Regions from separate parts of the Delftia sp. ASV31 genome, predicted to be linked through region 3. Evidence: predicted binding sites of a transcription regulator. Region 3 holds the regulator's gene; each other region holds the start of a gene.
What was found. Region 3 encodes FNR, which switches genes on or off when oxygen is low (the NO sensors DNR and NnrR bind a similar motif). Its sites were predicted from a motif close to TTGATNNNNATCAA; they were not measured.

Region 1 (7,602 bases), on a different contig from region 3:
GAGCAACTGGCCACGCATGCCAGCCTGGGAATGCCGCCTGCCAGCCCGCGCCTGCCGGCTTGACGGCGCGCGACCTGCAACGGGCTGCGCACTGCGGCCTGGCAAGGTCTCCCTTGAGACGCTGTTGCGCGCGGCAAGGCCCGCAGGTGCGCCGTACGCGGCTACCATCAGGGTTACTGCTGCGCCAGGTGCTGTGGGCGCTGCCTAGAATCTGTTGCAGTGCAATAGATCAATTGCCCGTACAAGCACGTACACGAGGAGAAGCATTGCAATGCAAGAGACGACAACAGCCGCCGCCCCCAGCGCTCAGCGCGTGATCAAGAAATACCCCAACCGCCGTCTCTACGACACCAACACGTCCTCCTACATCACGCTGACGGAAGTCAAGCAGCTGGTGATGAGCAACGAGCCGGTGGTGGTCAAGGACGCCAAGAGCGGCGAAGACCTCACGCGCAGCATCCTGCTGCAGATCATTCTGGAAGAAGAGGCCGGCGGCGCGCCCATGTTCTCCGAGACCGTGCTGGCCAACATCATCCGTTTCTACGGCCATGCCATGCAGGGCTACATGGGCTCGTACCTGGAAAAGAACGTGCAGATGTTCACCGACTTCCAGAACAAGCTGGCCGAGCAGGCCCAGGGCACCTCGCCCGAGGCCTGGAGCCAGTTCATGCGCATGCAGCCGCCCGCCATGCAGAACATGATGAGCAGCTACATGGAGCAGTCGCAGAACATGTTCACCCAGATGCAGGAGCAGATGCAAAAGCAGACCGAGCAGATGCTGGGTGCGCTCGGGATCAAGCGCAATAGCTGAGCTTGCAGGGATAAGTTCAGGGGCGGTTTACCAAGTTCTCGTAGAACTGGGACAATATCGCCCCTATGACCCCCACGAGCGACGCAACAACCATGACAACCCCTGCAGGCGCGGCCGCTCCGCGCGTGGGCTTCGTGTCTCTTGGGTGCCCCAAGGCACTCACGGACTCCGAACTCATCCTTACCCAGCTCAGCGCCGAGGGTTACCAGACCTCCAAGACCTTCGAGGGCGCTGACCTGGTGATCGTCAATACCTGCGGCTTCATCGATGACGCCGTGCGCGAAAGCCTGGACACCATTGGCGAGGCGCTGGCCGAGAACGGCAAGGTCATCGTCACCGGCTGCCTGGGCGCCAAGGCGGGCAAGGATGGCGGCAACCTGATCCAGGAGGTGCATCCCAGCGTGCTGGCCGTGACCGGTCCGCACGCCACGCAGGAGGTGATGAACGCCGTCCACACCCATCTGCCCAAGCCGCACGATCCCTTCATCGACCTGGTGCCGGGCGCCTTTGGCGAGGCGGGCATCAAGCTCACGCCCAGGCACTACGCCTACCTGAAGATTTCCGAGGGCTGCAACCACCGCTGCACCTTCTGCATCATCCCTTCCATGCGCGGCGATCTGGTTTCGCGTCCGGTGGGCGATGTGCTCAAGGAGGCGCGTGCGCTGTTCGAGGGCGGCGTGAAGGAACTGCTGGTGATCAGCCAGGACACCTCGGCCTATGGCGTGGACGTGAAGTACCGCACGGGCTTCTGGGACGGCAAGCCGGTCAAGACGCGCATGCTCGAACTGGTGCAGACGCTGGCCGAGATCGCCGAGCCCTATGGCGCCTGGGTGCGCCTGCACTATGTCTACCCGTACCCCAGCGTGGACGAGATCATTCCGTTCATGGCCACGGGCCGCGTGCTGCCCTATCTGGACGTGCCTTTTCAGCACAGCCATCCCGATGTCTTGAAGCGCATGAAGCGCCCCGCCAACGGCGAGAGGAACCTGGAGCGCCTGCAGCGCTGGCGCGAGATCTGCCCGGATCTGGTGATCCGCTCCACCTTCATCGCGGGCTTCCCCGGCGAGACCGAGCAGGAGTTCGAGCACCTGCTGCAGTTCCTGCGCGAGGCGCAGATCGACCGCGCGGGCTGCTTTGCCTACAGCCCGGTCGAAGGCGCTGCCGCCAACGAGATTCCCGGCATGCTACCCCTGGAAGTGCGTGAGGAGCGCCGCGCGCGCTTCATGGCCGTGGCCGAAGAGGTTTCCACTGCGCGCCTGCAAAAGCGCGTGGGCCAGACCATGCAGGTGCTGGTGGACAAGTCCGTGGGCCTGGGCAAGAAGGGTGGCGTGGGCCGCAGCTATGCCGATGCCCCCGAGATCGACGGCCTGGTGCACCTGCTGCCGCCCGAGAAGGCCAGCAAGACCTACAAGGTGGGCGACTTCGTGAAGGCGCGCATCGTGGGCACGCAGGGCCACGACCTGGTGGGCCAGCCTGTGTAAGGCCTGCATTCGCATCCCTGAAAAGCGGGCAAGGTTTTCCTTGCCCGCTTTTTTTTGTCCTTGATGGTCCAAGGCCTGATTTTGATCAAGGCGTTCAGGTCGCTTCGCTGAAATGCTGTACCTACTTTGACGCAAAGAAAGGATGGCGCGAATGAACAGGACCATGAAGGCCGCCGTGGTGCGGGAGTTTGGCAAGCCGCTCACCATCGAGGAAGTCCCGGTGCCCAGGCCCGATCCCGGCCATGTGCTGGTGAAGATCGAGGCCTGCGGCGTCTGCCATACCGACCTGCATGCGGCGCAGGGCGACTGGCCCGTCAAGCCCAATCCGCCTTTCATCCCAGGCCATGAAGGCGTGGGCTATGTGGCCGCCGTGGGCGCGGGCGTCACCCATGTGAAGGAGGGCGACCGCGTCGGCATTCCCTGGCTGTACACGGCCTGCGGCCATTGCGAGCATTGCCTGGGCGGCTGGGAGACGCTGTGCGAGCAGCAAAAGAACACCGGCTACTCCGTCAACGGCGGCTTTGCGCAGTACGCGCTGGCCGATGCCAACTTCGTGGGCCTGCTGCCCGGCAGCGTGGACCTGATCGAGATCGCACCCGTGCTGTGCGCGGGCGTCACCGTCTACAAGGGCCTGAAGGTCACGGACACCAAGCCCGGCAACTGGGTGGTGATCTCGGGCATCGGCGGCCTGGGCCACATGGCCGTGCAGTACGCCAAGGCCATGGGCCTGAATGTGGCAGCGGTGGACGTGGATGACGACAAGCTGGCGCTGGCCAGGCGCCTGGGCGCACAGGTCACGGTCAATGCCATGACCACGGACCCTGCGGCCTACCTGAAAAAGGAGATCGGCGGCGCACACGGCGCCCTGGTGACGGCGGTATCGCCCAAGGCCTTCGAGCAGGCGCTGGGCATGGTGCGGCGCGGCGGCACGGTGTCGCTCAACGGCCTGCCGCCCGGCAGCTTTCCGCTGCCCATCTTCAACATGGTGCTCAGCGGCGTGACGGTGCGCGGCTCCATCGTGGGCACGCGGCTGGACCTGCAGGAGTCGCTGGACTTCGCGGCCATGGGCAAGGTCAAGGCCACCGTGTCCACAGACCGGCTGGAGAACATCAACGACATCTTCGCGCGCATGCATGAAGGCAAGATCGAAGGGCGCGTGGTGCTGGACCTGAACGCCTGACGCCTTGCCCTCTCCCAAAAAAACAGGCTTCCCTCGGGAAGCCTGTTTTGCGTGGCGCACGCCTTACACCATGCGGCGGATCGGGCGCTTCTTCCAGACCAGCTTGTAGTAGGCGGTCTGAAGGCACAGCGTCAGGGTGTAGGACAGCGGAAGCGCCATCCAGATCCCCATCAGCCCGAAGCTGCGGCTCAGCCACCAGGCCATGGGCAGCTCCAGCACGGCGAGCACCGTGATGGTGATGGCCGTGGGAATGACCACATCGCCGCTGGCACGCATGATGGACGACAGGGCGATGAAGCAGCCCAGCAGCAGGCCGCTCCACAGCACGATGTACAGCAGCTCGATGGCCAGCACCAGTACCTGCTCGTCGGTGATGAACATGCCCAGCAGCGGCCGTGCGAACAGGCTGCCGATCAGGGCCAGGGCGGCGCCCATTGCCAGGTTCATGCGGATGGCCGTGGCCGTGATGGCTCCCAGGCGCTCGCTGCGGCCCGCGCCGATGGCCTGGGCTCCGAGGATGGAGGCCGTGATGGCGACCGAGATCACGGGAAACTGCGCAAACGAGTTGATCTGGTTGACCGCGCCATAGGCGGCCGTGGCGCTGGAGCCGAAGCCGTTGACCAGCGACACGACGACCAGCCCGGCCATGGACGAGGCAATCATCTGCACGCCCGTGGGAATGCCCACGCGCAGGATGCTCTTGAGCAGGGTCCGGTCGATGCGCATGGCCTTCCACAGCGCGGCATTGGGTGCCAGCGGGCTGCCGATGCGGCGCAGCCGCCAGCCCAGCCAGGCCAGCGCCAGGGTGAAGCCCAGGATCATGGACACGCCCGCGCTGGCCACGCCCAGGCGCGGCAGGCCGGCCCAGCCCGCGATCAGCGCCGGGGTGCAGGCCAGGCCCGTGCCCGTGGAGATCAGCAGGGCCAGCATGGGCGAGACCGTGTCGCCCACGCCGCGCAGCAGCGAGGTGGCCAGCAGGAACACGAACAGCCCCGGCATGCCCAGCAGCACGATGCGCGAGTACAGCGTGGCCTGCTCCATGATGTCGGGCGGCGTGCCCAGCAACCGCATCAGCGGCTCGGTGAACAGCCCGCCGAACAGGGCCACGATGGCGCCGAACAGAAGTCCTATGCACATGGCCGTGCCTGCAATCGCGCGCAGCTTGTCATGCATGCGCGCGCCGTAGGCTTGGCCGATCAGCACCGAGGAGCCCGCGCCCAGGCCGATCACGAAGGCGATGAAGAGGAACATCACCGGAAAAAAGGCCGCGACGGCGGCCAGCGCCTGCACGCCCAGCATCTGGCCGATGAAGACGCTGTTGATGGTGCCCGACAGCGATTGCAGGATGTTGGCCAGCACCATGGGGCCCAGGAACACCAGAAAGGTGCGCCACAACGGCTGGCTGCCGGCAATGGGCGGCCCGCCGTGGCTGGATGCGGCAGGCGCGGCGGCCTGGGGCAGGGGTTCGGTTGGTTTCGTCATGTTGTGTCTGGTAATGCGACGAGAAAAGCAGAGAGTTCGGGCCGGTTCAGGTCTTCAGTCCTGGGCTGGCGCCGCAGGTGAGTCCGCCCACACGGGGCCGCCCAGTTGCTGCAGATAGCTTCGCACATCCTCGGGCCAGGTGGCGGTGTGGCGTGCAAAGGCTTCGGCCTGGCGTGCAAACAGGGCGCGGCTGGCGTCCTCGAAATGGGGCAGGTCGCCCGCCATCTCGCTCATGAAGCGGTAGACGGCTTCGGTGGCGGCGCGCACGGCATCCTGTGCGGCGTGCTTGCCGCGCGCCTCGTCCACCAGCCTGCGCAGTGCGCCGGAGGCGCCGCCGGGCTGGCGGTTCAGCCATTCCCAGTGGCGCGGCAGCAAGGTCACCTCGCGCGCCACCACGCCCAGCTTGGGGCGGCCCACGCTGCGCGGGGCGGCGGCTTCGGCGGGGGCAGGCGCTGAGGCCAACTCGCTGCGCCAGTCCAGGTCCAGCCGCATGCCGCTGTGGTCGTCGAACACCCACAGCGGCGGCGCGGATCCGCTGCCGTGGGCCTGTTGCTCATGGCTTTGCAGGAACTGCAGGATAGCCGGCCTGCCGGCCTGCAGCAGCCGGCTGTGGCCCTGGAAGATGGTGTAGCTGGGAGCGGGCTCGGCGGCCGCTGCGCTGGATTTGGTAGTCATGGCGCAGATATTAGCCGGGTAAAAATATCAAGTCAATTAAACCCGGGTTAAATTTTGTTGATCGTGCGGCATGCCGCCAAAGAAAAAGCCCCTGGCAGAGACTGCCAGGGGCTTCGCAGAGGGAACTGCAAGCGTTGTTTAGACGCGCTTGCGGTATTCGCCCGTGCGGGTGTCGATTTCGATCTTGTCGCCCTGGCTCACGAACAGGGGCACGGGCACTTCGAAGCCGGTGGCAATCTTGGCAGGCTTGAGCACCTTGCCCGATGTGTCGCCCTTGACGGCGGGTTCGGTCCAGGTGATTTCGCGTTCCACGGAAGTGGGCAGTTCGCAGGAGATGGCCTTGCCGTCGTAGAACACGACTTCGGCTTCCATGCCGTCTTCCAGGTAGTTGATGGCGTCACCCATGTTGGTGGCTTCCACTTCGTACTGGTTGAAGTCGGCATCCATCCACACGTACATCGGATCGGCGAAGTAGGAGTAGGTGCACTCCTTCTTGTCCAGGATCACGTTGTCGATCTTGTCGTCGGCCTTGAAGACGACTTCGGTGCCCATGTTGCCCAGCAGGGACTTGAGCTTCATGCGGACGGTGGCGGCGCCGCGGCCACCGCGAGCGTATTCGGTCTTCAGGACGATCATCGGGTCCTTGCCGTGCATGATCACGTTGCCGGCGCGGATTTCTTGAGCGATTTTCATAGCTTGCTTGGCTGAGGTTGAGCCGCTCAACAGGGCAGGCAAGCGAAGTCGCTGGGACGGTGCGCCTGCCGCAGTTCCGCGGCGGGTGCAACCCTGGTTGGTCGATGGCGGCCGGCTGGCGGTCGCCCGCAGCGGCGCCTCCAGGGAGGCAAAACGTGCATTCTAGCTTTTTTCGGTCACGAAAGCTTGTAGCTGCTCAATCAATGGGGTCTGTTGCAGCAGCCGCAAGCGTGCCGCCTGCACGCATTCCTGCCATTGCTTCAGCAACGCAGGCGTGATTGCGGGCAGGGTGCTTGCGGGTGCCATGCCGTTCCAGGCATGGTGGAAGGCGCGCAGGCTGGCTGGTGCCTGCAGCCAGTCAAGAAAGGCGTCGAGCTTGTCGTGATGGGCGTCGTCGTGCTGGGGATAGATGTGCCAGACCAGCGGCTGGCCCGCCCACAGCGCGCGTACCAGCGAATCCTCGCCACGCACCAGGTTCAGGTCGCAGGCCCAGAGCATTTCATCGAACTGAGGTTGGGGGCAGGGCTGCAGCGCATGCCGGGTCACCGCGCCTTGTTCCGTGGCGGGCACGCTGGCCATGGCCTGTTGCACGGCGGCGGCTGCGCGTCCCGGGGTCACCAGCAAATGCGTGGCCTGCGGCGCAGGGGGCGCTGCATGCAGTTGGGCCAGCCATTGCGGCAGGGCAGGGGGCTCGTAGCAGAACAGCGAGATGGCGCAATCGCCGGTGCCTATGCCGTGGCGTGTGCGCCAGGCCTGCCGGCCCTCGGAAGCAAAAGCTGCCTGGCGCGCGGCCAGGTCCGGCTCGCGCAGCAGGCCGCCCGTGGCGGCGGTGAAGCCCGGGTAGAAGAACCAGCGCGTCAACCCCGCAGCCGGCCCCAACATCAGCGGCGAGGGCAGGCGGTGGCAGCGCTCCACATAGTCCTCTGCCGACAGGTATTCGAGGTTGATCCACAGCGGTGCCCGGCGCGCGATGGCCGCCAGGAAGGGCGGCGGAATCTCGCAGCCAAAAGCCTCGATGACCACATCGCCCACGGCCTGCGGGACATCCTGCGCCTGCGTGGGCCAGTCATGGACGCTGAGTCCGGCCGGGTGCGGCCGGGGAGCCATCCAGGCCAGGGCGCTGGCGTCGTCCATCCACAGCCGCACGCGCTGGCCGCGTGAGGCCAGGTCGGCGGCCGCGCGCCAGCACACGCCGATGTCGCCAAAGTTGTCTATGACCTGGCAGAAGATGTCCCAGGTCCGTGCAACGGCCTGCTCTGGCTGCGGGTCCGGGGGGATGG
Region 2 (7,602 bases), on a different contig from region 3:
CGTTGTGAACTGGTTCAGTGCAGGGGAATCCATGCGCTGGCTGAAGGACATTGCTAGCACGCTGACCCCCGGTCAGCCGATCTATGTGATGCTCTACGCCACTGCCATCATCTTCTTCTGCTTCTTCTACACGGCCCTGGTGTTCAACAGCCGGGAAACCGCCGACAACCTGAAGAAGAGTGGTGCCTTCATCCCCGGGATCCGTCCCGGTGACCAGACGGCCCGCTACATTGACAAGATCCTGGTTCGCCTGACCCTGGCTGGCGCGGTGTACATCACATTCGTGTGCTTGTTGCCCGAGTTCCTGATCCTGAAGTACAACGTTCCGTTCTACTTCGGTGGCACATCACTGCTGATTATTGTGGTGGTGACCATGGACTTCATGGCCCAGGTGCAGAACTACATGATGTCGCAACAGTACGAATCGCTCCTCAAAAAGGCGAACTTCAAAGCGACACTTGGCAATTGAACTAAGTGATGGGCCTGGCCGGCGGTGCCGGCGGGTCCAGTAAGAGTTAGTAGACGCCCACTCGATCTATCCATCGCGGGCATGTTTCCCGGTCGATAGGCCGTAACGGATGTAGAGTTTTAGGAGAATGAAATGAGAGTTTCGGCTTCGGTCAAAAAAATCTGCCGTAACTGCAAGATCATCCGCCGCAAAGGTGTGGTGCGAGTGATCTGCACGGACCAGCGCCACAAGCAGCGCCAGGGTTGATAGGAAAGTTTGAGGACGAATAATGGCACGTATCGCTGGCATTAACATCCCGCCGCATCAGCACGCTGAAATCGGCCTGACCGCTATCTATGGGATCGGTCGCACCACTGCACGCAAGATCTGCGAAGCCGCTGGCATCGCATATTCCAAGAAAATCAAGGAACTGACTGACGGTGATCTGGAAAAGATCCGTGATCAGCTGACTTCCCTGACTCTGGAAGGTGATCTGCGTCGCGAAACAACGATGAACATCAAGCGTTTGATGGACATCGGTTGCTATCGCGGTTTCCGTCATCGTCGTGGCCTGCCCATGCGTGGTCAACGTACCCGCACGAATGCACGTACCCGCAAGGGTCCGCGCAAGGGTGCCGCGGCTTTGAAGAAATAAAGAGATTGAAAGATCACTATGGCTAAGTCTCCCGCAAACAACGCTGCACAGCGCGTTCGCAAGAAAGTCCGTAAGAACATTTCGGACGGCATTGCCCACGTGCACGCTTCGTTCAACAACACGATCATCACCATCACCGACCGCCAAGGCAACGCTTTGTCGTGGGCCTCGTCGGGTGGCCAGGGCTTCAAGGGTTCGCGCAAGTCGACTCCCTTCGCTGCCCAGGTGGCTTCGGAAGTGGCTGGTCGTGCTGCCATCGAACAGGGCATCAAGAACCTGGACGTCGAAATCAAGGGTCCGGGTCCTGGCCGTGAATCCTCGGTTCGCGCCCTGGGCGCCCTGGGCATCCGCATCACTTCCATCGCGGACGTGACGCCGGTTCCCCACAACGGCTGCCGCCCTCAAAAGCGCCGTCGTATCTAAGCTTTTTCACCAAGCCCACCGCCGCCCAGATGTGTAACATCGCGGGCGGCTCCCGTGCTTGTGCACGGCAGATGACACAAAGGAAATCAAGTGGCACGCTATATCGGCCCCAAGGCCAAACTCTCCCGCCGTGAAGGCACTGACCTGTTCCTGAAGAGCGCACGTCGCTCGATCGCCGACAAGTCCAAGTTCGACACCAAGCCCGGCCAGCACGGCCGCACTTCCGGTCAGCGTACTTCCGACTTCGGCCTGCAGCTGCGTGAAAAGCAGAAGGTCAAGCGCATGTACGGCGTGCTGGAAAAGCAATTCCGCCGCTACTTCGAAGCCGCTGACAAGAAGAAGGGCAACACCGGTGCCAATCTGCTGTCGCTGCTGGAGTCGCGTCTGGACAACGTGGTGTACCGCATGGGCTTCGGCTCGACCCGCTCGGAAGCGCGTCAGCTGGTGTCGCACAAGGCCATCACGGTCAACGGCCAATCCGTCAACATCCCTTCCTACATGGTGAAGGTGGGTGACGTGGTCGCCGTGCGTGAAAAGTCCAAGAAGCAGGCTCGTATCGTCGAAGCCCTGCAACTGGCTGGTCAAGTCGGTTTCCCCGCATGGGTGGAAGTGTCTGCCGACAAGGCTGAAGGCACGTTCAAGAAGTCGCCTGACCGCGACGAGTTCGGTGCAGACATCAACGAATCCCTGATCGTTGAGTTGTACTCGCGTTAATTCCGCGCAGCGACATTTCTGTAAAACCGTCCCCCAGCCGCGAGGCATCGCGCTGGGGTGCTTCACCAGCCTTACCGGTGTAACGAGCCGGGGGTATTGAGAGGAAGTCTGCATGCAAACCAATTTGCTGAAGCCCAAGACGATCAATGTCGAGCAGCTTGGCCACAATCGCGCCAAAGTTGTTCTGGAGCCGTTTGAGCGTGGCTACGGCCATACGCTGGGCAACGCCCTGCGCCGTGTCCTGCTCTCGTCCATGGTGGGTTACGCAGCGACGGAAGTGACGATTGCTGGTGTGTTGCACGAGTACTCGTCCATCGACGGTGTCCAGGAAGATGTGGTCAACATCCTGCTGAACCTCAAGGGTGTGGTGTTCAAGCTGCACAACCGCGATGAGGTCACGCTCTCGCTGCGCAAGGATGGCGAAGGCGTCGTGACGGCGCGCGACATCCAGACGCCCCACGACGTGGAAATCATCAACCCTGATCATGTCATCGCCAACCTGTCGCAAGGCGGCAAGCTGGACATGCAGATCAAGGTGGAGAAGGGCCGCGGCTATGTGCCCGGCAACGTGCGCCGCTATGGCGACGAGTCCACGAAGTCGATCGGCCGCATTGTGCTGGACGCTTCGTTCTCGCCCGTCAAGCGCGTGAGCTACGCCGTCGAATCGGCCCGCGTTGAACAACGCACCGACCTCGACAAGCTGGTGGTGGAGATCGAAACCAATGGTGCGATCACTGCCGAGGACGCCGTGCGCGCATCCGCCAAGATCCTGGTGGAACAGCTCGCCGTGTTCGCTCAGCTGGACGGCGGCGATATCGCCAGCGTCTTCGATGCTCCGGCCGGTGGCCGTGGTGCCGCAACCGCCTTTGATCCCATCTTGCTGCGTCCCGTGGACGAGCTGGAACTCACCGTGCGTTCGGCCAACTGCCTCAAGGCAGAGAACATCTACTACATCGGCGACCTGATCCAGCGTACCGAAAACGAGCTGCTCAAGACCCCCAACCTGGGTCGCAAGTCGCTCAACGAGATCAAGGAAGTCCTGGCTTCCCGCGGTCTGACGCTGGGCATGAAGCTTGAGAACTGGCCGCCTGCTGGCCTGGAAAAGCGCTAAGCACTATAATTGCGGGCTCTCCTTTTTGGAGAGCCTCAGTGCCTCGGGCAGTACCTGATACGGCTGCACGAATTAATCAACAACTTGCGCAAATTCGGTTGAGGCAAGCTGCAGATCCGGTAACGGTTCCAGGCTTGCATCCTTGTTTGCGCAAGCCCTAATTACATATTTTAGGAATAAAGCACCATGCGTCACGGTCACGGCCTCCGCAAACTCAATCGCACCTCTTCGCACCGCCTGGCGATGCTGAAGAACATGATGAATTCGCTCATCGAGCACGAAGCCATCAAGACCACCGTTCCCAAGGCCAAGGAACTGCGCCGCGTGATCGAGCCCATGATCACCCTGGCCAAGGTCGACACCGTTGCCAACCGCCGTCTGGCATTCGACCGCCTGCGCGACCGCGACAGCGTGACCAAGCTCTTCAACGAGCTGGGCCCCCGCTTCGCAAAGCGTCCTGGTGGCTACACCCGTATCCTGAAGATGGGCTTCCGCGTGGGCGACAACGCCCCCATGGCCTTCGTGGAACTGGTCGAGCGCGCTGAAGAAGGCGCCGCCGAAGCCAAGGCAGCTGAATAATCTGCTATAATTTTGGACTACCGCGCGATGGAGCAGTCTGGTAGCTCGTTGGGCTCATAACCCAAAGGTCGGAGGTTCAAATCCTTCTCGCGCAACCAAATTGAAAAGGGCTACGACACTGTCGTAGCCCTTTTTTCATGCCCTCGCGCCAGGGCAAAGGCCAGGCGGACAGCCCGGCATCAGCCGCCCAGCTGGTTGCCGATGCGCTGGCCCAGCCGCAGGCGCACGCGGTGGGCGATTTCCTGGGCGACCTCGGGGCTGAGCACTTCGCTGATGTGCAGCAGCTCGGTGTAGTGCATGTACAGAAGGCCGCGCAGGGTCTTGAATGCGGCCTCGTGCTCGGCGCCGCAGACGCTGGCGTCATTGGCCAGCACGCGCTCCACCACACCGGCCTGCAGCAGCGGGATCTTGCAGATGACGGCGTGGCGGGCGATCTCCAGGTCGATTTCCTGGAGCCGGCATTCCCATTCCTCGGGCAAGAATCGGTTGGCTGGCATGTCGGCTTTTCTCCTTTTTTCACTGCATGGGTACACCGGGGCGAAAGGCACCCGGTCTGGGGATGCTGTCATGTGAGCGGGGCTCGGTGGCCTGGGTCGCCAGGTTTACTGGCCCGGCCTTGATGCCTGTCAAACTTCGGTGGCGCAGGCGCCCGCTGGAAGCCGGGCTCATGCTGCACTGCATCATGATGTCAGTCATGCGGCGCGGCCGCCAGTGCCCGTGCAGGCTGGTGGGCTTTTGCTCCCGGCAGGCCATGCTCTCTCGGCGCCGCTCCGGCAACGCAAAGGATCCACATGCTCGAGAAGATCGCCTCGCTGTTCCGCTATTTCAAGGCGGCCGTGCCGTTCCGGCTGGTGCCGGCACTGATTGCCACCGCCGTGCTGTTCGGCCTGCTGCTGATGCCCGTGCCCGAGGGGCTGACGCCCAAGGGCTGGCAGCTGGTCGCCATTTTCCTGACCACCATCGTGGCCATCATCCTCAAGGTCATGCCCATCGGCGTGATGGCCTTGATGGCCATCGTCATCGTCTCGCTGTCCCAGGTCACCTCCGGCTCGTCCAAGGGTGCCATCACCGATGCGCTGAGCAGCTTTTCCAGCCCGCTGATCTGGCTGATCGTGGTGGCCATCCTGATCTCGCGCGGCCTCAAGAAGACGGGGCTGGGCAGCCGCATCGGCCTGATGTTCATCGCCCTGCTGGGCAAGCGCACCATCGGCATCGGCTACGGCCTGGCGATCTGCGAGCTGGTGCTGGCACCGTTCACCCCCAGCAACACGGCGCGCGGCGGCGGCATCGTGCACCCGATCATGAAGTCCATCGCCAATGCCTTCGAGTCGGACCCGGCCAAGGGTACGCAGGGCAAGGTGGGCACCTATCTGGCCCTGGTCAACTACCACGCCAATCCCATCACCTCGGCCATGTTCCTGACCGCCACCGCGCCCAACCCGCTGGTGGTGGATTTCGTGGCCAAGGCCACGGGCCAGGCCCTGCACCTGAGCTGGACCACCTGGGCGCTGTACATGCTGCTGCCGGGCCTGCTGTGCCTGCTGCTGATGCCGCTGGTGATCTACCTGCTGTCGCCGCCCGAGCTCAAGGCCACGCCCAATGCCGTGGAGTACGCGCGCAGCGAGATGGCGCGCATGGGGCCGCTGTCGGGCAAGGAGCGCGTGATGCTGGGCACCTTCGGCCTGATGCTGCTGCTGTGGGCCAACGTGCCGCAGATGCTGTTCGGCCCGGCCTTCGTGCTGGACCCCACCGTGGTCGCCTTCCTGGGCCTGTTCGTGTTGATCATCACGGGCACCATCGACTGGGATGACGTGCTGTCCGAGAAAAGCGCATGGGACACGCTGGTCTGGTTCGGCGCCCTGGTCATGCTGGCCGAGCAGCTCAACAAGCTCGGCGTGGTGTCCTGGTTTGCCGTGGGCATGAAGAACGCCATCGTCGCCAGCGGCCTGGACTGGCTGCCGGTGGCGGCCATCCTGGTGGGCGTGTTCGTGTTCTCGCACTACCTGTTCGCCAGCACCACGGCCCACATCAGCGCGATGATGCTGGCCTTCCTGACCGTGGGTGCGCAGCTGATTCCGGCCGACTATGTCGTGCCCTTCATGCTGATGATGACGGCCGGCTCGGCCATCATGATGACGCTGACCCACTACGCCACCGGCACCTCGCCCATCATCTTCGGCAGCGGCTACGTCACGCTGGGCAACTGGTGGCGTGTGGGTGCGGCCATGTGCGTGATCGAGCTGCTGATCTTTGCCGTGGTCGGCAGTGTCTGGTGGAAGCTGCTGGGCCTGTGGTGAGGGCGGGCGCCCTCAAGCCGTGGTCCGTGGCTCGCCCAGCGACAGCATGAGCCGGTTGGCCCAGTTGAAGAAGGCCGTGCCGTGCAGCACATCGGAGATGGCGGCATCGTCCAGGCCTGCGGTGCGCAGCGCATCGATGTGGGCGGGCTCCAGCGCAGGCGGCGTCTGGGTCAGCGCCACGGCCGCCGTGACGATGGCGTTCCAGCGCGGCCCCAGGTCCGTGCCCGGGCCTTCGTCGAGCAGGCGCTGCACGTCGCCGCCCCGGCGCGAGAAGTGCGTGGCAAAGCGCGCATGGACCGAGGCGCAGTAGATGCAGCCATTGGCGCGCGAGGTGGCCGGAGCGGCCAGCTCGCGCTCGGCACGCGGCAGGCCGGCGTCGGGGTTGTAGAAGATGTCCTTGTCGGTGCGCGTGCGCGCGCCCAGCGTGTCGGGGTCCCGCGCCAGCAGGCGGAAGTAGGGCGACTGCGCGCGTGAGGCATCGACCAGGCCTGCTTGGTGGCGCTCGGTCAGCTCGCTTTCTTCCAGCGGCTCAATCCATGGCAGCCAGTCGAGCTGTTCCTGGGTGAAGACCTGGGGAGCGGCGGAGTTCGTTGAGGTCATGGCTGGGCTTGCAGGGTGGTGGGTTGATGGGCTGCCTGGGGCGCGGGGCGTGCAGCCAGCACGCGCAACCCCGCCACCACGCGGATCTGGAAGGACAGGAAGGACGCCAGCTGGGACAGGATGACGATGTCCGTCTCGCTCCAGCCCGCCTGTTGCAGCGCCTGCAGGGCCCCGGCGCTGGCGTCGCGCGGGTGGTAGGCCAGCAGGTGGGCATGGGCCAGCGCCGCGGCCAGGCGCGGGCCCAGCAGTGCGGCGTGGGCCGGGTCCACGGCATAGGCGGGGCCGGGCTGGTCCTCGCGGCTCAGCGGGCCTGCCGGGTAGCTGCCGTAGGGGCCGTAGGGGCCGTGCGGGCCGCTGCCGGCCTGCAGGCTCTGGGCGCGGCCACGCACCACTTCGGACGCCACCACGGCGGCCAGTTCCGCATCCTCGGTGGCCAGCGCGCGTGTATAGAAGACGGCGCTGCGCGGCTCGCCATGCAGCCCGGCCGTGAAGGCGGCCAGGGCCAGCCGCTCGCGCAGCGAGACCGTGCCGGGCACGGGCTCGGCGGGCGTGAACAGGGCGGCAAAGCTTTGCTGGGCCTGCGTGCGTGCCTCGGAGCGGTGGCGGCGCACGCGGTCCAGGGCGCTGCCGGGTGTGATGTCGGCGAGGTGGTCGATCACGTCGCCGGGAAAGCGGGGCGTTGCGGTGGTGTTCATGGTCATGCGGCTTGCAGCAGTGCGGCCCGGACTGCGGGGAGGGAAGAGGGCGCTGGGGTGGACGTGGATGTGGACTCATC
Region 3 (7,602 bases):
TCTTCGGCCACCAGGCTCAGCGGGAACCCCGTGCCGTCGGCCCATTCATGGTGCTGGGCGATGGCCGTGGTGACCTGGGCCGACAGGCCCATGCGCATGGCAATGGCCACGGATTCGCCCACATGGCGCTCGTAGCGCTCGCGCAGGGCGTCGGGCACGGAAGGCTCCAGGGCCAGGCCGTGCATGCCTTCGACACCGGCCACGGGCTTGCCCGCGTCGTGCAGCAGCGCCGCCAGGCCCAGGTCGCGCAGCAGCGATTCCTGCAGGCCCAGGGCCCGGCCCAGCAGCAGGCTGAGCACGGTCACGTTGACGGCATGCACGCTCTGGCTGCTGCCCACGCCATCGGACAGCAGGTGAATGGCCACGTCCTGCGGGCCCGCCAGTTCGGCCAGGCAGCCATCGACCAGGGCCTCGGTGGGCATGCGCGCCTGCTCGGGCGCGCTGGCAATGGTGGTCTCTATGGCCACATAGCCGCGCTCCACCTTCTGAAAACGCGCATTGCAGTCCTCCAGCCGGCCGCGCCAGTCGGGCACGGACAGCAGCAGCGGTGCTGGCGCAGGTTCGGTGGGTGCAGGCTCGGGGGCCACCACGACGGGCGGCAGCTCCTGCGGCGGCGGGGTGCGCACCTCGGCGGGCCAGGTGTCGCTTTTGTGCGGGACACAGCGCACCGCCTCCAGGCCCAGGGATTTCAGGGTCTGGATCTGTGCGCTGGAGGTGATCTTGAAGCTGCTGACCGGAAAGGGATGGTTCAGCCACCCAACATCGAGCTGGACAAACATGCCCGGACGGAGGTCTCGGATATCGATGAGGACGGAATGGTTCACGCGCGGCAACGGCCCCGAGGCTGAAGGAATCGGCAATATGTAAGCCGATGATTCGGGCATTATCTCCAGTTCTGAGGGCCTCGCAGCCAATCCGCGACCCCAGGTGCCAAGTCTGACCTCAGCTGTTGCTCAACGGCACCAGAGGCTGGGCTTGTAGATCAGGTCCATCCACAGCGCCCACACGGCCACGCCCACCAGCATCAGGCCGGCCAGGCGCGTGCCCCATTCGGCGCGCAGGCCGTTCAGGCGCTGCCGGCCCAGCCGCCACAGCCAGGGGCCGGCCACCAGCCACAGCCCGCTGCCCACGCCAAAGGCCGCCATGGCCAGCGCGCCCTGCAACGGGCCGCCGCTGAGCGCGGCGACCAGCACGGCCGAATACAGCAGTCCGCAAGGCATGAGCGCCCAGGCATAGCCTGCCGCCAGCGTGCCGCCCGGCGCCGACACCCAGGGCTGCACGCGCCGCCAGGCGGCGCGGCCGGCAGACTCCAGCCAGGCGGGCTGGCGGGCCTGCACCATCATGGCCAGGCCCCAGGCCATCACGGCGACATGGGTCAGCGTCCAGAACGGCTGCAGCGCCGTGGTCTGGCTGGTGAGCCAGGACAGGCTCTCCATGGCCAGGGCCGAGGCAGCGCCCAGGCTGGCATAGCCGGCCAGACGGCCGCCGTGGAACAGCGCCGTGCGCAGCCACAGCCGGCTTTGCAATCCATGCACGGCCACCACCTGCGAGCCGCCGCCCTGCCCCGCCCCGCCCGTGACCACGCCGCAGGGCGCAGCGCACATGGCAAGGCAATGGGGCCCACCGACGAGCCCCATGATCAAAGCGGTCCAGAGCAGCGACAACAGCATGGGGCCTAGATGATCCTCGAAAACCGCGCCCGGTTCTTGTCCGCCTGCAGATATCGGTCAAACAGCATGGCCACGCCGCGCACGAAGTACCAGCCCATGGGAGTGACCTGGAAGCCCTCGTCGCTGATCTGCACCAGGCCCTTGGCCTGCAGGTCCTCCAGGGCCGCCATCTCGGGCGCGAAGTACTCGCGAAAGCCCAGCAGCCAGGCCTGCTCCATGGGCTCGAACAGCACGGCGCCCTGGCACATGATGGCCATGATGACGGCGCGGCGCACCAGGTCGTCGCGCGACAGCGCCAGGCCCCGCACCACGGGCAGGTGGCTGGCGTCGATGGCGTCGTAGTACTCCTCCAGCGTCTTGGCGTTCTGGCTGTAGCTGGCACCCACCTTGCCGATGGCCGACACGCCCAGCGCAATCAGGTCGCAGTCGGGCTGGGTGCTGTAGCCCTGGAAGTTGCGGTGCAGCCGGCCCTGGCGCTTGGCCACGGCCAGCGAGTCCTCGGGCAGGGCGAAGTGGTCCATGCCCACATAGACATAGCCACCGTCCATGAACGCGGCGATGGAACGCGACAGCATGGCCAGCTTGTCGGCCCCCTGGGGCAGATCCTCGGCCGCAATGCGCCGCTGCGGCTTGAAGCGCTCGGGCAGGTGGGCATAGGCATAGAGCGCGATGCGGTCGGGCCGCAGCGCGTTGACCTGGGCCAGCGTGCGCTCGAAGGATTCGGGCGTCTGCTTGGGCAGGCCGTAGATCAGGTCCACGTTGATGGAGGCAAAGCCCAGCTGCCGCGCGGCCGCCACCAGCTCGAACACCTGCTCGGCCGGCTGCACGCGGTGCACGGCGATCTGCACCTGCTCGTCGAAGTCCTGCACGCCGAAGCTCAGACGGTTGAAGCCCAGCTCCTTGAGCACGGCCAGGCGCTCGACGCTGACAGTGCGCGGATCGACCTCGATGGAGTACTCGCCACCCGGCTCCAGCTTGAAATGCTCGCGCAACAGGCCCATCAGCGTGCGCAGCTCGTCGTCGGAGAAGAAGGTGGGCGTGCCGCCGCCCAGGTGCAGCTGGCTGACGGTCTGGCCCTTGCCGCAATGGGCCGTGTGCATGGCCATCTCGCGCGCCAGGTAGTCCAGGTAGACGGCGGCGCGATCGTGGTGGCGCGTCACGATCTTGTTGCAGGCGCAGTAGTAGCAAAGCGACTCGCAAAAAGGCACGTGCACATACAGCGACAAAGGCGTGGCACGCGCTGCGGTACTCGATTTGCGTTGTTGCAGCGCCAGGATATAGTCCTCTGCACCAAAGGCCTCGACAAAGCGGTCGGCGGTAGGGAACGAAGTGTATCGGGGCCCCGGTACGTCAAAGCGACGCAGCAGCTCTGGGGTGACAGCGGTCATGGGTTTTTTCCTCTAATACCTCGACTGTGCCGCAGCACATCGGTCATGTCCTTGACTCACATCAAGAGTTGTTTGAGGGACTGCTGCGACAATTTGATCCAACTCATCGCAATCCACGAGGTCACCGCCGGCACGCTGTGTGCCGCTGATGTTTATCACTCCATGAACCTTCAGACCATCAAAGCCTCCTGCTCCAACTGCAACCTGCGCGAACTGTGCATGCCCATGGGCCTGGATGCCGAGCAGATGCAGCGCATCGACGACATCGTGGCCACGCGCCGCAAGGTCAAGCGCGGAGGCCTGCTGTTTCGCAACGGCGAGACATTCACCTCGCTGTACGCCATCCGCACCGGCTTCTTCAAGACCTGCGTGGCCACCGAGGACGGACGCGATCAGGTCACAGGCTTTCAGATGGCCGGCGAGATCATCGGCCTGGACGGCATCGTCAACGACCACCACACCTGCGATGCCGTCGCGCTGGAAGATGCCGAAGTCTGCGTCATGCCCTTCGACAAGCTGGAAGACCTGTCGCGCGAGGTCACGGCCCTGCAAAACCATGTGCACAAGGTCATGAGCCGCGAGATCGTGCGCGAGCACGGCGTGATGCTGCTGCTGGGCAGCATGCGCGCCGAAGAGCGCCTGGCCGCCTTCGTGCTCAACCTGGTGCAGCGCCTGCATGCGCGGGGCTTTTCCAAGTCCGAACTGGTGCTGCGCATGACGCGCGAGGAAATCGGCAGCTACCTGGGCCTGAAGCTGGAGACGGTGAGCCGCACCTTCTCCAAGTTCGCGGACGACAACATCATCGAGGTGCGCCAGCGCCATCTGCGCATCCTGGACACGGATGCGCTCAAGCGCATCGTCAACAGCCAGCAGTGCCAGTGAGGCTGCAAGGGCGGCAAGCATTCATCCGCCAATGAACAAGGCCCGCGACAGCGGGCCTTGTTCATTGCGGCGGGCTCTCGCTCAGTCCCGCCCCAGCCCCTGCATGGCCAGGTCCGGGTCGGGCTCGGGCTCGGAGAGCACGCCGTCATTGAGATCGCGGGCCGAGCGGCCCAGCATGGTGGTCATCAGGCTGGAGAGCATGGTCACGCCCCAGAAGGCGAAGAAGGCCAGCGTGTAGATGCCCTGGCGCGACCAGCCCAGGTCGCCGAGCCAATGCAGCTCCAGGGGGTCCACAAAGGCAAAAACCAGCATCTCCATCACGGCGGCTGCCAGAAAGGCAGGCCAGGCAATCCACATCCAGCGTTGGGCCAACATCAGCGATCTCCTTGTGCTGTCGAGGGGTCGCCTTCATTGTGCGCCGCGCCAACGCATGGCGCCAAGCCCCGCAGCGCCCTGCACGCCTGTAGGAAACCCTCACCCGTCGCGCATGCCGGAGATGCGATCCGCCATGCAAAAAGGTCGCGACTGCGGCCTCTTGCAGGGGTGCACGGCGATCAGCGGTCCGTGGGGTGATCGTGCGCGGGCGTGGCCGCATGGTTGCGGCCGGTGACGGCGGGCGCCATGCTCTTGGGCACTTCGCGCACGCCATCGGCACGCTCGTTGATCGTGATGCCGTTGCGGTAGTAGTCGGGGTCGATCACGGGATCGGCGCCATTGATGGCGATGATGGCCGTGATCACGGCAGCGACCACCACGGCCGCCGGGCCGGCCACCACCAGCCAGACATGGCCGAACTTCCACCAGGGCTTGCCGGCGTCGGGGTGCGAGGGAGCCTGCGCGGGCGCGGAAACTGCGGGACTGGAAGACATGGGAAACCTCTTTCTTTCAGGCGGCAGGCGCGGACCGTGCCGCGCCTGCCAGGAACATCACCGGGGCACCAGGAAGACGGCCTTTTCGGACGCTCGTCCCGCGCCCGAATGCACGGCATCGATATCGAAGAATACGGTGTGCGAGCCCGGCTCGGCCGAACCGTAGGGAATCTGCAGGCGCGCCGCAATGCCGCGCGTCTCGGCCGGGCCGACCTCGACTTCCTGCTCGGACGCCAGCTCCAGCCCATCGAGGCCGTGGGCGCTGATGCGGTAGCGCTGGGCCTGCTCGGTGGCATTCATGATCTGCAGGCGGTAGACATTCTCCAGCTTGCCGCCCGCCACGATGCGCGACAGCGAGGCGCGGTCGCGGATCACGTCCACCTTGACCGACTGGCGCAGCGCCAGGCTCACGATCATGGCCACGCTCAAGCCGATCAGCACGGCCGAGTAGATCAGCACGCGCGGACGGAAGATGCGGCGCAGCACCTGGGCACGCCGCCACAGGCCGGCCATGGCGTTCTGCGTGGTCAGGCGGATCAGGCCGCGCGGGTACTCCATCTTGTCCATGATGGAGTTGCAGGCGTCTATGCACAGGCCGCAGCCAATGCATTCGTATTGCAGACCGTTGCGGATGTCGATGCCCACGGGGCAGACCTGCACGCACATCTTGCAGTCGATGCAGTCGCCCAGGCCCTGGGCCTTGTAGTCCACCTTCTTGGTGCGCGGCGCACGCGGCTCGCCCCGGCCCGTGTCGTAGCTGACGATCATGGTGTCCCGGTCGAACATGGCGCTCTGAAAGCGCGCATAGGGGCACATGTACTTGCAGACCTGCTCGCGCATGTAGCCCGCGTTGCCATAGGTGGCAAAGCCGTAGAACAGCACCCAGAACATCTGCCAGCTGCCCTGCAGCGCCAGCAGCTCGCCGCCCAGCTCGCGGATGGGCACGAAGTAGCCCACGAAGGTGAAGCCGGTCCACAGCGCAATGGCGATCCACAGCAACTGCTTGAGCGACTTCTTCCAGGCCTTCTCGAAGGTCCAGCCGTTCTTGTCCAGCCGCATGCGCGCGCTGCGGTCGCCTTCGACCTTGCGCTCCACCCACATGAAGATCTCGGTATAGACCGTCTGCGGGCACGAGAAGCCGCACCACAGGCGCCCGGCCACGGCCGTGAACAGGAACAATGCCAGCGCCGAGATGATCAGCAGGCCCGCCAGGTAGATGAAGTCCTGCGGGTACAGCACCAGCCCGAAGAGATAGAAGCGCCGCGCCCCGAGGTCGAACAGCACCATCTGGCGCTGGCCCCACTCCAGCCAGGGCAGGCCGTAGAAAACCAGTTGGGTGAGAAACACCAGGGCCCATCGCCAGCGTGCGAAGACACCGCTGATGGAGCGCGGGTAGACCTTCTTTTCCGACTCGAACATCGACACCAGCTCGCCCGGATCAGGCGTGGCCGGCGTGATCGGAATGACTTTGCGGGGAGGCTTCCCGGTGTCATCCCCGCTCTCGGGCTTCATGGTGGGTTCCTTTGTTTTTTTGAAATATCTGAAAACTCAAAACGCAAAAAGGCGGCGCCGCAGCGCCGCCCCCGTGCTTACTGACGGACTGCGCCGTCTTTGTGCGACATGCCCCAGACATAGGAAGCAAGCACCGCGATCTGCGCCTCGGTCAGCTTGTCCTTCTGGGCAGGCATCTCGTTGTGCTTGCCGTTGTTGATCATGGCCGTGATGGCGGCCTCGCCCCAGCCGTGCAGCCAGATGTCATCGGTCAGGTTGGGCGCGCCCAGGGCCTGGTTGCCCTTGCCGTCCATACCGTGGCAGGCAGCGCAGGCCGTGAACTTGGACTTGCCCAGCGAGGCCTTGAGCGAGTCGTGCGGGCTGCCCGACAGGCTCAGCACATAGTGCGAGAGGTTGCGCACATCGTCGGGCGTGCCGACGGCAGCGGCCATGGGCGGCATGATGCCGATGCGGCCGCCCGTGATGGTTTCCCTGATCTTCTCGGGCGTGCCGCCATGCAGCCAGTCGCCATCGGTCAGGTTGGGGAAGCTCTTGCCGCCGCGTGCATCCGAGCCGTGGCACTGTGCGCAGTTGTTCATGAACAGGCGCTCGCCGATGGCCATGGCCTGGGGGTCCTTGGCCATGTCTTCGGTGCTCATGCTCGTGAACTTGGCGTACAGCGGCTCCAGGTCCGCGCGGGCCTTGGCCATCTCGTTTTCATAGGCGCCCAGCTGCGTCCAGCCCAGCTTGCCCGCGAACGAGCCCAGGCCCGGATAGGCCGCCAGGTAGGCGAAGCCGAACACCGAGGTGATGATGAACAGCCACATCCACCACTTGGGCATGGGGTTGTTCAGCTCGCGCAGGTCCTCGTCCCAGACATGGCCCGTGGTGTTGTCGGCCGAGGGGACCACCTTCTTGCGTGCGGTGAGATACAGCAGCAGCAGGCAGCCGATGATGCCGCCCAGCGTGATCGCCGTGACATAGATCGACCAGAAGTTGTTTACGAAATCGCTCATGGGAAGTTCTCGTTCTGGTGGAGGGACTCAGTCTTGCTCGAACGGCAGCTGGGCGGCCTCGTCGAAACGGGCCTGGTTGCGGCGGGCGAACGCCCACCACCAGATGCCGATGAAGCAGGCCAGCGAGGCCAGCGTGGCCACGATGCGCATGGTGGTGATGTCCATGTCGCTCTCCTTTACTTGACCGAACGGCCCAGGACCTGCAGGTAGGCGATGACGGCGTCCATTTCCGTCTTGCCCTTGACCTGCTCGGCAGCGCCGCTGATTTCCTCGTCGCTGTAGGGCA
Region 4 (7,602 bases), on a different contig from region 3:
TGTGCGCCAGCATGCCGAATCTCGCAGGCACGCGTACAAGAATGCGGCCCGATGATTGCAGCCTTGCCGGCAACCTCCGGGCAGGCGCCATCGTGGCAGCCCGCACTGTGCCGGGTCTGATGGCGCAAGGGCCGTTGCCCACCCGTTACCCACCCGTTAACCCCCCGTTAATTCCCCGCTGCCAGCATCCACGGCCTGTCAGCCCGCATCGCTGAAACTCCCTTCCATGCATCTCCGGTCATCCCCTCTTCTTTCGTCCTTCCTGCCCTTGCTTGCTGGCCTGCTGATGGCGCCTTGGCCTGCCCTTGCTGGACCGGCCGAGCCTGGCGGGCCGTCAGCGCTACCGGCGCTGGGCGCCAAGCTGCACCTGCCCGCCAGCTTGGCGCTGGGGCCGCTGGTCCTGCCGATGGGCGTGGTGGTGGCCATGCTGGCTTGGCTGCTGGCGCAGTGGCTGGCGCGCAGGAATGAAAGGCGCACGGGCCAGGCCGTGGATGCGCTGCTGTGGCAAAGCACCCTGGCCGGCCTGCTGGCGGCGCGCCTGGCCTATGTCGCGCAGTGGTGGACCGAGTTCGCGCCGGCTCCGTGGGATTGGAGCGGGATGCCGGCCCTCGCAGGCCGCATCATCGATATCCGCGACGGGGGATGGAACCTGTGGGCCGGCCTGCTGGCCGCGCTGCTGTACATGCTGTGGCGCAGTCGCCGCTCCCCGGTGCTGCGCCGCGCCACAGGGCTGGCGCTGGGCGCGGGGGCGGCCCTGCTGGTGCTGGGCAGCCTGCTGCAGGCACTGCCCTCCGCAGATGCACCGGCCCTGCCGGCCTTCACCCTGGTCAACGGACAGGCGCAGCCGGTCTCGCTGCAGCAGTTGCAGCAGGCCGACGGCAAGCCCATGGTGATCAACCTCTGGGCCACCTGGTGCCCGCCCTGCCGGCGCGAGATGCCGGTGCTGGCCCAGGCCCAGCAGCAGCGGCCCGATGTGCGTTTCATCTGGATCAACCAGGGCGAGCCTGCCGAGACCGTGATGGGCTATTTGCAGCGCGAGCAGGCGACGGCCCCGCTGCCGCTGGCCCAGGTGCTGTTCGACCCGCAGCAGCAGGCCGGCCGGCACTGGCGCCAGCAGGGCCTGCCTTCCACCTATTTCTATGGCGCCGACGGCCGGCTGTGCGGCATGCGCATGGGCGAGCTGTCGCGCGCCAGCCTGGCCCAGCATCTGAAGGAATGTTCATGAGCGCTTCCCCCCTGTTTCCCCTGCCTGCACTGGCAGGAGCCCTGGCCCTGTCGGCAGCCTTGGCCCTGCCGGCCGCGGCGTCCGAGCTGCCATCGGAGGAGTTTCTGGCCCAGCAGGGACTGACCCTGGTGGGCCCGCTGCCGGCTGTGGGCGGACTCAAGGCCTGGGCCGCCTACCGCGACCGCCAGCCCGTGCCCATCTACCGCATGCCTGACGGCAAGCACTGGGTGCTGGGCACGGTGATCGACGCCCAGGGCCGCGACGTGAACGCCCAGGCCCTGCAGGCCGCCGTGCAAAAGCCCATGGGCGAGCAACTGTGGGGCGATGTGCAGCGCGCCCAGTCCATACCGGATGGCCGCGCCGACGCGCCGCGCACGGTCTATGTGTTCACCGACCCCAACTGCCCCTATTGCAACCAGCTGTGGAACGATGCCCGGCCCTGGGTGGAGAGCGGCCAGGTGCAGTTGCGCCACATTCTGGTGGGCATCCTCAAGCCCAGCAGCGAGGGCAAGGCCGCCGCCTTGCTGACCGCGCGCCAGCCCGAGCAGGCCCTGGCCGAGCACGCACGCGCCTATGCCAAGGCCGGCCGCGCCAGCGCAGAGGGCGCGGGCGCCACGCCGCTGGCCCCGGTGCCGCAGGCCACGCGGCAGGTGCTGGCCAACCATGCCTCGCTGATGTCCACCTGGGGGCTGCGTGCCACGCCGGCCCTGGTCTGGAAGGATGACAAGGGGCTGGTGCAGGTACGCACCGGCCTGCCGCCGGGCCTGCTGGAAGAGGTCATGGGGCCGCGTGGCAGGAAATGACGAGGACGACCATGAGCACAAGCCGTTCTCCCGCCGCTTCCATCTCCTCCAGCGACTGGAGCGACCTGTTCCCCGCCCGGCCGGATGCGCCGCCGCTGCGCATCGTGCTGCATGCGCCCACACCCGGCGCCCTGGCCCGTGCACGCAGCAATCTGGCCAACCTGCGCCAGGACCGGCCCGGTGCCGAGGTCCGCATCGTCATCAACGGCCCGGCCGTCGAGGCGCTGCTGGACGCCGCGCCGGGCACGCCGCAGCATCTGGATGCTGCCGCCCTGGCCCATGCGCTGGTCTGCCCGAACACGCTCAGGAAGCTGGGCCGCGAGGCGCCTGCCGGCATGCGCGTGCTGCCGCAGGGCGGCATCGAGTCACTGGCCCTGCTGCAGCAGTCGGTCTGGTGCTACGTGCGCTGCTGAGCGGCCTGCGCCAGCGAGGCCAGGCAGCGCGCCTGCCATTGGTATTCAGGCTCGAACGATCCGCGGTCCGTGACGGCGCCGTGGCCGCCCTCGCCATAGACCATGGCGTAGGCCGCATAGTCGGCCGCCTGCAGCGCCCGGCCCGCCAGCCCATGGGCCGTGGCATAGGTGGCGGACACGGCGGCATGGCCGCAGCCGTCGAGGGAGCGCGATCCCTGGTGGTGGTTGGCCAGGCTGGCCGCCTCGCGGGCCAGGCGGTCCAGTTCCTGCCGGTCGATCTGGCCGTCCAGGTAGCGTCGAAGGCCTTGTGCGCAGCGGATGACGTCCGGGTCTTCCAGCAGGTGCGCGATGCGGTCCACGCAAGCCTGTGTGAATTGCAGCCTCAGGTGCTCGCCGGCTTCGGCGGCAAGGTCCAGTTCCGAAGCAAGGCTGTTCAGGGCATGGTTCATGGAGAACTCCTTGGCAGTGGCGACACAAGCAGCGTAGACCGGGGCCGCGCAAGGAAACAAGAGGGTGATTTCCGATACGCGCCCCGCATTCCCGAGGAATGCAGTCACCCTGTTAACCCCGTCTTAATCCCTGCGCCACACGCTATGGACTGCCTTGGGCGCCTGTCCATGGCAGGCAGTCGGTGGCACTTTGCAAGCACTCGGCAGCCACTTGAAAAGCCCATTGCTTGACTCACATCAAGCCGCCAAGGCCCTGAATTTCATATATTAAATTCAATATAAAAAGCATATTTTTAATGCTTTATTGAGTTTGAGCGACCACCCTCCGTGGCCGCAGGACGATGAAAGACAGGCCATGCCAAAAACATCCCGCGCCGGCAGCGGCTGCAACGACTGCAGCTGCCAGCCCTCCTCCCAGGACATCCCCGCCCGCACCGCCGCCCATGCGCAGCCCGCCGCAGGCAAGCGCGGCTTCCTGCAGGATCTGCTGGCCGCTGCCATGGCGGCCGTGGCCCTGCCCGTGGCGGCGGCCGCGCCCGGCACCCCGGGTTTCCAGCCGCCGCGCCGCCCCGGCGAGGCCGGCAGGCGCTACGGCATGCTGGTGGATCTGCGCCGCTGCATAGGCTGCCAGGCCTGCACGGTGAGCTGCTCCATGGAGAACCTGCCGCCGCTGGGCCAGTTCCGCACCACGGTGCTGCAGTACGAGGTGCAGCACGCGGGCAACGAGGACCTGCCGCCGGCCATGCTCAACCTGCCGCGCCTGTGCAACCACTGCGACAACCCGCCCTGCGTGCCGGTCTGCCCGGTGCAGGCCACCTTCCAGCGCAGCGACGGCATCGTGCTGGTGGACAACGAGCGCTGCGTGGGCTGCGGCTACTGCGTGCAGGCCTGCCCCTATGACGCACGCTTCATCAACCACGAGACGCAGACCGCCGACAAGTGCACCTTCTGCGAGCACCGGCTGGAGGCCGGACTGCTGCCGGCCTGCGTGGAAAGCTGCGTGGGCGGCGCCCGCGTGATCGGCGACCTCAACGACGAGGGCAGCGAGATCCGCCAGCGCATGCGCGAGCACGCCAAGGACCTCAAGGTGCTCAAGCCCGCCATGGGCACGGACCCGCATGTGTACTACCTGGGATTGCCCGACGCCTTCGTCGACGGCGTTGACGGGCAGGCCAGCGTGCGGCTGGTCACTTCCCACTGAACGCAAGGAGCACCCCATGCACATCGTCGAACTCCTGACCCCCGCCTACGAATCGGCCTGGCTGCCCTGGGCCGTGCAGTACTTCTTCCTGGCCGGCATTGCCACGGGCGCCGCCCTGCTGGCCGCCGCCTGCGCCTGGGCACCGCGCGGCAGCGCCATGGCGCGCCTGCTGCCGGCCGCCGTGCTGGTGCTGGCCGTCAGCGCCATCGCCGCGCCCGTGTCGCTGCTGGCCGACCTGCACCAGCCTGCGCGCTTCTGGCATTTCTATGCGCACTTCACGCCGTGGTCGTGGATGTCGGTGGGCGCCCTGCTGCTGCCGGTCTTCGTGGGGCTGGCGCTGGCTTTCGTGCTGGCCTGGTGGCTGGGCCGGCCGCAGTGGCTGCGCTGGCTGGCGCCGCTGCTGGCCGTGTCGGCGCTGACCATCACCGCCTATACCGGCGCCGAGCTGATGGCCGTGCGCTCGCGCCCGCTGTGGAACACGCTGTGGGTGCCGCTGAACCTGGCACTCACGGGCTGGCTGGCCACGGTGGGCTGCATGCTGGCGACGGCGCGCTTTCTGCCCGCCCGCCACCGCCCCGATGCCGGCGCCCTGCAGGCCCTGCGCGTGCTGGGCCTGGCGCTGGCGCTGTGCCTGCTGGCCATGGTGGCGGTCTGGGCCGTTGCAGGCTGGCTGGGCCAGGGCCGCTCCTTCCAGGCGGCGCTGCAGCTGTGGCAGCAGTTTCCGGTCTGGCGCCTGAGCATGCTGGGCTCGGCCGTGGCCGGTGCCGCCTTGCTGTGGGCCCTGGTGCGGGGTGGGCAGCGCATGGCCTGCCCGCGCTACACGCTGGCCCTGGGGCTGGGCCTGGCCGCCGCGGCCTGGGCCTTCCGCTGGGCGCTGTTCATGGGCGTGCAAGGCGTGCCCAAGTATGGCGCGGGCCTGTACATCTACCACATGCCGCTGGGCGGCGACGGCCTGCTGGGCATGCTGGGAGTGGCCGGCCTGTGCATTGCACTGGTGACGCTGGCCACCTGGGCGCTGGAACTGTTTCCCGCGCGTTCGGCCACGGCCCGCGCCCTCTGACACCGCCGCCCTGACGACCTCTCACCCATTCACGGAGCGCGGCCCGCCACCGGCCGGCTGCGCCACAGAAAGCCTTTCATGACCGACAAGAAGAAACTCCCCCAAGCCCCCGAAGATTCCCTGGATGCCGAGGCCACACGCCGCCGCCTGCTGCTGCGCGGTGGCCTCACCGCCGGTGGTCTGGCCGCCTTTGCGGCCGGCTACGGTGAAACACTGGCGCGCGGTGCCAAGGGCCTGGTCGCAGGCACCTCGGGCACGCCCACGGCCAGCGCCACGCGCGGCAATTCGCTGACGCCGGAGTTCCGCATCGACCCGGCCACGGGCGCGCTCGCCACCCAGCCCGGCCAGGTGGTCAGCCCCTCCAGCTGCCTGGGCTGCTGGACGCAGTGCGGCGTGCGCGTGCGTGTCGATACCGCCAGCAACCGCATCCTGCGCGTGGCAGGCAACCCCTACCACCCACTGGCCACCACGCGCCCGGCCACCATGGAAGAACCCGTGCGCGAGGTCTACGCCAAACTGGGCAAGGAGCTGGGCCTGGAGGGCCGGGCCACGGCCTGCGCGCGCGGCTCGTCCATGCTGGAGCACCAGAACGCGCCGCACCGCGTGCTCACCCCGCTCAAGCGCGTGGGCCCGCGCGGCAGCGGCCGCTGGCAGAGCATTTCCTTCGAGCAGCTGGTGCAGGAAGTCTGCGAGGGCGGCGACCTGTTCGGCGAAGGCCAGGTCGAGGGCCTGCGCGCCATCTGGGACACCAGGGCCCCGCTGGACGCCGACAACCCCGAGTTCGGCCCGCGCTCCAACCAGTTGCTGGTGACCGACGCCTCCAACGAAGGCCGCGCCCAGCTGCTGCGCCGCTTTGCGGGGCCGTCCTTCGGCACCGTGAACGTCAGCAACCACGGCGCCTACTGCGGCCAGAGCTTTCGCGTGGGTGCGGCAGCGGCCCTGGGCGACCTGCCCGGCATGCCGCACGGCAAGCCGGACTGGAGCCATGCCAGCTTCGGCCTGTTCATAGGCGCGGCACCCGCGCAGTCCGGCAACCCCTTCCAGCGCCAGGGCCGCGAACTGGCCGAGGCCCGCTCGCGCGAGGACAACCGTTTCCGCTACGTGGTGGTCTCGCCCGTGCTGCCGACCTCGTCCAGCCTGGCTGCGGGCAGCGGCAACCGCTGGCTGGCCGTCAAGCCGGCCAGCGACCTGGCCCTGGCCATGGCGCTGATCCGCGTCATCCTGGACGAGGCGCGCCATGACACGGGCTTTCTCTCCCAGCCCGGCCCGGCCGCCATGCAGGCGGCGGGCGAGGCGTCCTGGAGCAATGCCACGCACCTGCTGGTCAACGAGCCCGGCCACCCGCGCCACGGCAGCTTTCTGCGCGGCGCCGACCTGGGCTGGGCCCTGCCCGCGCCAGCCGAAGACGGCAAGCCGGCCCAGGATGTGTTCGTGGTGCAGCGTGCCGATGGCAGCCTGGCGCCGCACACCCAGGCCGAGCCTGCACAGCTGATGGTGCGCACCCGCGTGGCCGTACCCGGCCTGAAGGCCGAAGGCGCGGACCAGGCTCCCGAGCTGTCGGTCTGCTCCTCGCTGGCCAAGCTGCATGAGCAGGCCAGCCTCAAGACACTGGACGAATACGCGGCGCTGTGCGGCGTGGCGCGCGGCGAGATCGAGGCGCTGGCGCGCGAGTTCACCAGCCATGGCAAGCGCGCCGTGGCCGATGCGCACGGCGGCACCATGAGCGGCGCGGGCTTCTACACCGCCTACGCCATCAGCATGCTCAACACCCTGGTGGGCAACCTCAACGTGCAGGGCGGCCTGGTGCTGGATGCGGGCCCGTTCGGCCCCTTCGGCCCCGGCCCGCGCTACGACTTCGCCAACTTCGACGGCAAGGTCAAGCCGCGCGGCCTGGCGCTGTCACGCCACCGCCAGCCCTACGAGAAAAGCGCGGAATTCCAGCGCAAGCGCGAGGGCCAGCCCGAGGGCGCGAAGGACTACCCCGCCGCCCAGGCCCCGTGGTACCCGGCCGTGGGCGGCCTGTCCAGCGAGATGCTGGCCAGCGCGCTGGCCGGCTACCCCTACCGCGCCAAGGCCTGGATCAACCACATGAGCAACCCCGTCTACGGCATTGCGGGCTTTCGCAATGCACTGGTGGACGATCTCAAGGACCCGAAGAAGCTGCCGCTGATCGTCTCCATCGATCCCTTCATCAACGAGACCAGCGCGCTGGCCGATTTCATCGTGCCCGATACCGTGACCTACGAGAGCTGGGGCATCTCGGCGCCCTGGGCCGACGTGGTGGCCAAAAGCTCCACCGTGCGCTGGCCCGTGGTGCAGCCCGCCGTGGCGCGCACGGCCGGCGGCCAGCCCGTGAATGTGGAGAGCTTCCTCTTCGCCGTGGCAGACCGGCTGGGCCTGCCGGGCTTTGGCGAGGCCGCCATCAAGGACGCCCAGGGCCAGCCCCATGCG

Region 1: the regulator FNR is predicted to act here: its motif matches at 2,368-2,381, upstream of adhP (alcohol dehydrogenase AdhP).
Region 2: the regulator FNR is predicted to act here: its motif matches at 4,547-4,560, upstream of JHD82_RS04355 (DASS family sodium-coupled anion symporter).
Region 4: the regulator FNR is predicted to act here: its motif matches at 3,118-3,131, upstream of dsrO (sulfate reduction electron transfer complex DsrMKJOP subunit DsrO).

Annotation. Positions count from the first base shown of each region.
Region 1 is NZ_JAELTK010000091.1:13,245-20,846, reverse strand. Features, by position in the region: gene JHD82_RS24435 (hypothetical protein) at 1-63, shown strand, start outside; gene phaR (polyhydroxyalkanoate synthesis repressor PhaR) at 272-811, shown strand; gene rimO (30S ribosomal protein S12 methylthiotransferase RimO) at 904-2,292, shown strand; gene adhP (alcohol dehydrogenase AdhP) at 2,444-3,472, shown strand; gene JHD82_RS24415 (MATE family efflux transporter) at 3,536-4,954, opposite strand; gene JHD82_RS24410 (DUF2239 family protein) at 5,009-5,629, opposite strand; gene efp (elongation factor P) at 5,768-6,322, opposite strand; gene earP (elongation factor P maturation arginine rhamnosyltransferase EarP) at 6,485-7,602, opposite strand, start outside.
Region 2 is NZ_JAELTK010000007.1:48,409-56,010, forward strand. Features, by position in the region: gene secY (preprotein translocase subunit SecY) at 1-469, shown strand, start outside; gene rpmJ (50S ribosomal protein L36) at 602-715, shown strand; gene rpsM (30S ribosomal protein S13) at 738-1,103, shown strand; gene rpsK (30S ribosomal protein S11) at 1,122-1,526, shown strand; gene rpsD (30S ribosomal protein S4) at 1,617-2,240, shown strand; gene JHD82_RS04335 (DNA-directed RNA polymerase subunit alpha) at 2,353-3,351, shown strand; gene rplQ (50S ribosomal protein L17) at 3,538-3,930, shown strand; tRNA gene JHD82_RS04345 (tRNA-Met) at 3,952-4,028, shown strand; gene JHD82_RS04350 (hypothetical protein) at 4,110-4,427, opposite strand; gene JHD82_RS04355 (DASS family sodium-coupled anion symporter) at 4,722-6,227, shown strand; gene JHD82_RS04360 (alkylhydroperoxidase domain protein) at 6,240-6,827, opposite strand; gene JHD82_RS04365 (CMD domain protein) at 6,824-7,528, opposite strand; gene JHD82_RS04370 (putative FMN-dependent luciferase-like monooxygenase) at 7,525-7,602, opposite strand, start outside.
Region 3 is NZ_JAELTK010000084.1:10,689-18,290, reverse strand. Features, by position in the region: gene JHD82_RS23690 (HD-GYP domain-containing protein) at 1-884, opposite strand, end outside; gene JHD82_RS23685 (sulfite exporter TauE/SafE family protein) at 954-1,670, opposite strand; gene hemN (oxygen-independent coproporphyrinogen III oxidase) at 1,676-3,058, opposite strand; gene fnr (fumarate/nitrate reduction transcriptional regulator Fnr) at 3,221-3,940, shown strand; gene JHD82_RS23670 (hypothetical protein) at 4,022-4,315, opposite strand; gene JHD82_RS23665 (FixH family protein) at 4,495-4,809, opposite strand; gene ccoG (cytochrome c oxidase accessory protein CcoG) at 4,867-6,321, opposite strand; gene ccoP (cytochrome-c oxidase, cbb3-type subunit III) at 6,399-7,316, opposite strand; gene JHD82_RS23650 (cbb3-type cytochrome c oxidase subunit 3) at 7,344-7,481, opposite strand; gene ccoO (cytochrome-c oxidase, cbb3-type subunit II) at 7,493-7,602, opposite strand, start outside.
Region 4 is NZ_JAELTK010000008.1:72,633-80,234, reverse strand. Features, by position in the region: gene JHD82_RS04980 (TlpA disulfide reductase family protein) at 287-1,225, shown strand; gene dsbG (thiol:disulfide interchange protein DsbG) at 1,222-2,028, shown strand; gene JHD82_RS04970 (hypothetical protein) at 2,040-2,441, shown strand; gene JHD82_RS04965 (hypothetical protein) at 2,426-2,890, opposite strand; gene dsrO (sulfate reduction electron transfer complex DsrMKJOP subunit DsrO) at 3,246-4,091, shown strand; gene nrfD (NrfD/PsrC family molybdoenzyme membrane anchor subunit) at 4,108-5,151, shown strand; gene JHD82_RS04950 (tetrathionate reductase subunit A) at 5,230-7,602, shown strand, end outside.